Regions from separate parts of the Streptomyces tritici genome, predicted to be linked through region 2. Evidence: riboswitches for the same ligand, from Rfam matches in the RefSeq annotation. Region 2 holds a riboswitch; each other region holds the start of a gene.
The links. Region 2 has a riboswitch for thiamine pyrophosphate ahead of thiO (glycine oxidase ThiO). Riboswitches for the same ligand answer to the same signal wherever they lie in the genome.

Region 1 (2,258 bases), 1.7 Mb from region 2:
CGCCGAGCGAGTACGTGACGTCGTACTGCGCGAGGATCTCGGAGAGCTCCTCGAAGTGCGTGTAGAGGAAGTTCTCCTTGTGGTGCGCGAGGCACCAGGCCGCCATGATCGAGCCGCCGCGGGAGACGATGCCCGTCTTGCGGCGGGCGGTCAGCGGCACGTACCGCAGCAGCACGCCGGCGTGGACGGTCATGTAGTCGACGCCCTGCTCGGCCTGCTCGATGACCGTGTCCTTGTAGATCTCCCAGCTCAGCTCCTCGGCCTTGCCGTCGACCTTCTCCAGGGCCTGGTACAGCGGCACGGTCCCGATCGGCACGGGGGAGTTGCGCAGAACCCACTCACGGGTGGTGTGGATGTTGCGGCCGGTCGAAAGGTCCATCACCGTGTCCGCGCCCCACTTGGTGGCCCAGGTCATCTTCTCCACCTCCTCCTCGATGGAGGAGGTGACGGCGGAGTTGCCGATGTTGGCGTTGACCTTCACCAGGAACCGCTTGCCGATGATCATCGGCTCGATCTCCGGGTGGTTCACGTTGGCCGGCAGCACCGCGCGCCCGGCCGCGATCTCCTCGCGCACGACCTCGGGGGAGACGTTCTCCCGGATCGCGACGTACTCCATCTCCGGGGTGACCTCACCCCGGCGGGCGTACGCGAGCTGGGTCACCGCCTGGCCGCCGCGGCCGCGGCGGGGCTGGCGCGGACGGCCGGGGAAGACCGCGTCGAGGTTCTTCAGCCCGCCGCGCGGCGAGGTGTGCTTGATGCCGTCGTCCTCGGGACGGACGGGACGGCCCGCGTACTCCTCGGTGTCGCCGCGGCCGATGATCCAGTTCTCGCGGAGCGGCGGCAGGCCGCGCCGGACATCGGTCTCGACGGTGGGGTCGGTGTACGGCCCGGACGTGTCGTACAGCGTCACGTCCTTGCCGTTGGTGAGGTGCACCTGACGGACCGGCACCCGGAGGTCGGGGCGCGAGCCCTCGATGTACCCCTTGTGCCAGCCCGGCTTCCGCTCGGCCTGGTCGGCGGCAGGCGTGCGTGCATCCTGAACGGTCATGAGACCTACTCCCTACGCCGGCATTACCCGGTAACAGGTTCGGCGGTCGGCGCAGCGATCGTCAGCGCCCTCTCAGCCCGGTGCTCCGAGCTCCCGCGTGTGCAAAGGTGCCACCACGCTAGCGTTTCCCCTGGCGTGCTGAACAGTGGGCCCCCGGCGTTCTTGCGATGATCGGTCGGTGACTTCGATGCAGCAGAGCCCCGAACCGCACGGCCACGGCCACGGCCACTCGCACAGCCACGGGCCGGCCGCACCCGTCTCGCGCCATCTGCGCAAGGTCATCGCCGCCGTCCTGATCCCGTTCGCGGCGGCCGTGGTGGTCGGTCTCGCGGTGCTGTGGCCGGGCGGCGTGCCGGGGCACGAGCGCACCGGCGTCGGCTTCGACCGGCAGACCGAGCAGGGCAGGGTCGTCGCGGCCCAGAAGGTCGACTGCAAGGACGTGAACGCCGCCCAGGTGCCGCCCACCGGCGACACCACGACCCCGCAGGGCCGGGAGGCGCTCAAGGCGCAGCAGGGGCAGTGCACCAAGGCGACCGTCGAGGTCACCACCGGTCCGGAGAAGGGCCGCACCTTCACCGAGATCGTGCAGCCGGACGCGCCCCGACAACTCCACGAGGGCCAGGGCGTCGTGGTCGCGTACGCCCCCGACGCCCCGCGCGACCTGCAGTACTCCGTGGCGGACGTGAACCGGAAGGTGCCGCTGGCGGTGCTCGCCGGGATCTTCGCGCTGGCGGTGGTCGCCGTGGGCCGGATGCGCGGCGTGATGGCGCTGATCGCGCTGGCGGTGAGCTTCCTGGTGCTGACCTTCTTCATCCTGCCGGCGATCCTGCAGGGGTCGAATCCGCTGGTGGTGGCGGTGGTCGGGTCGAGCGCGATCATGCTGATCGCGCTGTACATGTGCCACGGCCTCTCCGCGCGCACCTCGGTGGCGGTCCTCGGCACGCTGATCTCGCTGCTGCTGATCGGCCTGCTCGGCTCGCTGTTCATCGGCTGGGCGGCGCTGTCGGGGAACACCGACGACAACACCGGCCTGATCCACGGGCTTTACCCGGACATCGACATGTCCGGCCTCCTGCTCGCCGGTGTGATCATCGGTTCGCTGGGTGTGCTCGACGACGTGACGGTGACGCAGACCTCGGCCGTGTGGGAGCTGCACCAGGCCGATCCGCGGATGGGGCCGCGGGCGCTGTACCGGGCGGGCATCCGGATC
Region 2 (2,258 bases):
ACGAGCAGGCGTTCGCCGTAGCGGGCGGAGGGGAAGGACGCGCAGTCGCCGACCGCGTACACGTCGGGCAGCGAGGTGCGCAGCCGGTCGTCGGCGGTGACCGAGCCGTCGGGGCCCAGCGCGATGCCGGAGCTGGCCAGCCAGCCGGTGGCGGGGCGGGCGCCGATGCCGACGACGACCGCGTCGGCGGGGAGCTTCCGGCCGTCGGCGAGGACGACCTCGCCGGGGGCGAGCCGTTCGACGCGGGCGCCGGTGAGCAGGTCGGCGCCGCTCTCCGCGTACCAGGCGGCCATCGGCTCGGCGACCTCGGCGGGCAGGGCGCCGGCGAGCGGCCGGCCGGCGGCCTCGACGACGGTGACGGCGCAGCCGGCCTGGCGGGCGGCGGTGGCGAACTCGGCGCCGATCCAGCCGGCGCCGACCACGACGAGGGTGTGCCGCTGTTCCAGGACGGGCCTGAGCCGGGCCGCGTCGTCGAGGGTGCGCAGCAGGTGGACGCCGGGGACGCCCTCGGAGCCGGGGAGGGTGAGCGGGTACGCGCCGGTGGCGAGGACGAGCACGTCGTACGGGACGGGGCCGGCCTCGGTGTCGACCTCGTGGTCCGCCGCGCGCAGTCCGGTGACCTCGACGCCGAGGCGGAGTTCGACGTCGAGCTCGGCGAAGTCGACGTCGAAGGCGGAGTCCTCGGCCTTGCCGAGGAGCACGGCCTTGGACAGCGGCGGCCGGTCGTACGGCTGGTGGGGCTCTGCGCCGATGACGGTCACCGCCCCGGTGAAGCCCTGCTCGCGCAGGGCGACGGCGGTCTGCACCCCGGCCATGCCGGCGCCGGCGACGACCACGCGCCGCGGCTGTCCTGTGTGTTCCAGCTGCTCGCTCACCCGTCCACCTTACGCACCTGACGATCCGTCAGTAAGCGGTGGGCTAGTCTGGCCGTCGACGCAGAGCACACGCGGGAGCCCGGACGCACCGGGCTGAGAGGGAGGCTGGCCGGCCTCCGACCGTACGAACCTGATCCGGGTCATGCCGGCGAAGGGAGGGGCTGGACGCCCATGCACGCACGTACCGATTCGGACGTCCTCGTCGTCGGGGGCGGCATCGTCGGGCTCGTCACGGCCTGGCGCGCGGCGCAGCGCGGACTGCGCACCGCGATCGCCGACCCCGACCCCGGGGGCGGCGCCGCGCGGGTCGCCGCCGGGATGCTGGCCGCGGTCACCGAACTCCACTACGGCGAGGAGACCCTGCTCGGTCTCAACCTCGCCTCCGCGCGCCGCTATCCGGACTTCGTCGCCGAACTCGCCGACGCCACCGGCCTGGACGTCGGCTACCGCGCCTGCGGCACCCTCGCGGTGGCGCTGGACTCCGACGACCGGGCGCACCTGCGCGAGCTGCACGCGCTGCAGGCCCGCTGCGGCCTGGACTCGGTGTGGCTGAGCGGCCGCGAGTGCCGCCGCCTGGAGCCGATGCTCGCGCCCGGCGTGCGCGGCGGCCTGCGGGTCGACGGGGACCACCAGGTGGACCCGCGGCGGCTCGCCGACGCGCTGCTGCTCGCCTGCGAGCGGGCCGGGGTGGTCTTCCACCGGGCCTGGGCGCGGCGCCTGACGGTCGTCGGCGACCGGGCGGCCGGTGCGGTCCTGGACGACGGGACCGAGCTCGCCGCCGACCAGGTGGTGCTCGCCGGCGGCAGCCTGAGCGGCAGGCTCGCGGGCGTGCCGGAGGACGTGCTGCCGCCGGTGCGGCCGGTGAAGGGCCAGGTGCTGCGGCTGACGGTGCCGCCGGCGTACGCGCCGTTCCTGTCCCGGACGGTACGGGCCGTGGTGCGGGGCGGGCAGGTGTACCTGGTGCCCCGGGAGAACGGCGAGCTGGTGATCGGCGCGACCAGCGAGGAGCTCGGCTGGGACACGACGGTCACCGCCGGCGGCGTCTACGAGCTGCTGCGCGACGCGCACGAGCTGGTCCCCGGACTGACCGAGCTGCCGCTGACCGAGACCCGGGCCGGGCTGCGCCCCGGCTCCCCCGACAACGCGCCGCTGCTCGGCGCGACCGAACTGCCCGGACTGCTGCTGGCCACCGGGCACTACCGCAACGGGGTGCTGCTGACCCCCGTCACCGGCGACGTGATGGCCGAGGTCCTCGCCACCGGGTCGCTGCCGGACGAGGCGCGCCCCTTCAGCCCCCGCCGATTCTCCGCCGTACGTGAGGAGCAGCCCGCATGAACGTGTCCGTGAACGGGGAGCCGCGCGCGCTCCCCGGCCCGCTCTCCC
Region 3 (2,258 bases), 3.4 Mb from region 2:
GTCGGTGGTCCGGCACATCTCCTGCGACGACGACACGACCCGCAAGACGTTGTGGCGTCTGCATGACGGCACGCTCGTCGAGTCGGTCCTGATGCGCTACCCGGACCGGGTCACGATGTGCATCTCCTCGCAGGCGGGCTGCGGCATGAACTGCCCGTTCTGCGCCACCGGCCAGGCCGGCCTGGACCGGAACCTGTCGACCGCCGAGATCGTGCACCAGATCGTCGACGGCATGCGCGCCCTGCGCGACGGCGAGGTCCCCGGCGGCCCGGCGCGGCTGTCGAACATCGTCTTCATGGGCATGGGCGAGCCGCTCGCCAACTACAACCGGGTCGTCGGCGCGATCCGCCGGCTGACCGACCCGGAGCCGGACGGCCTGGGCCTGTCGCAGCGCGGCATCACCGTCTCCACCGTCGGTCTCGTGCCGGCGATGCTGCGGTTCGCCGACGAGGGCTTCAAGTGCCGGCTCGCCGTCTCGCTGCACGCCCCCGACGACGAGCTGCGCGACACGCTCGTCCCGGTGAACACCCGCTGGAAGGTCCGCGAGGTCCTCGACGCGGCCTGGGAGTACGCGGAGAAGTCGGGCCGCCGGGTCTCCATCGAGTACGCGCTGATCCGCGACATCAACGACCAGGCCTGGCGCGGCGACCTCCTCGGCCGGCTGCTCAAGGGCAAGCGGGTGCACGTCAACCTGATCCCGCTCAACCCGACGCCCGGCTCGAAGTGGACGGCGTCCCGCCCGGAGGACGAGAAGGCGTTCGTCGAGGCGATCGCCGCGCACGGCGTGCCGGTGACCGTCCGGGACACCCGCGGTCAGGAGATCGACGGCGCCTGTGGACAGCTGGCCGCCGCCGAACGCTGACCTTGTAGTCTGAGCTCGAACACATCTGCATATTCCGACAGGGGAGCGCCACAGCGCTGAGAGTGCGGTACACGCTGGGAATCAAACACAGCGGCCGCAGACCCTCTGAACCTCGCCCAGGTCATTCTGGGTAGGAAGTTCGGTCGTAACTCGAGCTGTTGCGCCCTGCCCGCGCCCGGTTTCCCCGGGCGCGGGCAGGGCCGCGTCTCTTCCTGGTCACACCCAGGAGGAATCCAGTGCACACCACCAAGCTGGCCGCCGTCGCGGTCGCCACCGCGCTCGGCGTCACCACGCTCGCCGCCTGCGGCGGAGGGGACGGCGACAAGGGCAAGGCCACCGGCGGCCCGGCCCCGAAGACGGTCACCCTCGTCAGCCACGACTCGTTCAACGCCTCCAAGGACGTCCTCGCGGCGTTCACGAAGCAGACCGGTTTCACCGTCAAGGTCCTCAAGAGCGGCGACGCGGGCGAGGCGCTCAACAAGGAGATCCTCACCAAGGGCTCCCCGCAGGGCGACGTCTTCTTCGGCATCGACAACACGCTGCTCTCCCGCGGCCTCGACAACGGCCTGTTCGAGCCGTACGAGGCGAAGGGCCTGGACCGGATCCCGGCCGAGCTGCAGCTCGACAAGGACGAGCACCGGGTCACCCCGGTCGACACCGGCGACATCTGCGTCAACTACGACAAGAAGTACTTCGCCGACAAGAAGCTCGCCCCGCCGCAGACCTTCGACGACCTGGCGAAGCCCGCGTACAAGGACCTGCTCGTGGTGGAGAACCCCGAGCGGTCCTCCCCGGGCCTCGGCTTCCTGCTCGGCACCGCCGCGCGGTACGGCGACGGGGGCTGGCAGGACTACTGGAAGAAGCTCAAGGCCAACGGCGTGAAGACCGTCGACAGCTGGGAGCTCGCCTACAACCAGGAGTTCTCCGGCTCCGCGGGCGGCAAGCAGGCCAAGGGCGACCGGCCGCTGGTCGTGTCGTACGCCTCCAGCCCGCCGGTCGAGGTGCTGTACGCGCAGCCGCAGCCGAAGGAGGCCCCGACGGGCGTCTCCACCGGCACCTGCTTCCGGCAGACCGAGTTCGCGGGCCTGCTGAAGGGGGCGAAGAACCCCGAGGGCGGCAAGGCGCTGATCGACTTCCTGATCTCGAAGCAGTTCCAGGACGACATGCCGCTGCAGATGTTCGTCCACCCGGTGGCGAAGGACGCCACGCTGCCGGAGCTGTTCACGAAGCACGGCGCGGTGATCGAGAAGCCGCAGACCATGGCGCCGCAGAAGATCGCCGAGAAGCGTGAGGCGTGGATCCAGGCGTGGTCGTCGCTCGTCCTGAAGTAGCCGGGCGTCGCTCCGGCGGGCGCCGGGACCTGCGGGGGAGCGCGGCGCGGCTCGGGCTGATGGCC

Region 1: another riboswitch for thiamine pyrophosphate. It lies ahead of thiC (phosphomethylpyrimidine synthase ThiC); the one in region 2 lies ahead of thiO (glycine oxidase ThiO).
Region 3: another riboswitch for thiamine pyrophosphate. It lies ahead of ACNJ93_RS23450 (thiamine ABC transporter substrate-binding protein); the one in region 2 lies ahead of thiO (glycine oxidase ThiO).

What each region holds. Positions count from the first base shown of each region.
Region 1 is NZ_CP183183.1:3,389,179-3,391,436, forward strand. It holds gene thiC (phosphomethylpyrimidine synthase ThiC) at 1-1,048, opposite strand, end outside; TPP riboswitch at 1,041-1,155, opposite strand; gene ACNJ93_RS15635 (YibE/F family protein) at 1,236-2,258, shown strand, end outside.
Region 2 is NZ_CP183183.1:1,655,135-1,657,392, forward strand. It holds gene ACNJ93_RS07680 (NAD(P)/FAD-dependent oxidoreductase) at 1-875, opposite strand, end outside; TPP riboswitch at 937-1,049, shown strand; gene thiO (glycine oxidase ThiO) at 1,047-2,210, shown strand; gene thiS (sulfur carrier protein ThiS) at 2,207-2,258, shown strand, end outside.
Region 3 is NZ_CP183183.1:5,021,307-5,023,564, forward strand. It holds gene rlmN (23S rRNA (adenine(2503)-C(2))-methyltransferase RlmN) at 1-862, shown strand, start outside; TPP riboswitch at 892-1,017, shown strand; gene ACNJ93_RS23450 (thiamine ABC transporter substrate-binding protein) at 1,099-2,193, shown strand; gene ACNJ93_RS23455 (ABC transporter permease) at 2,253-2,258, shown strand, end outside.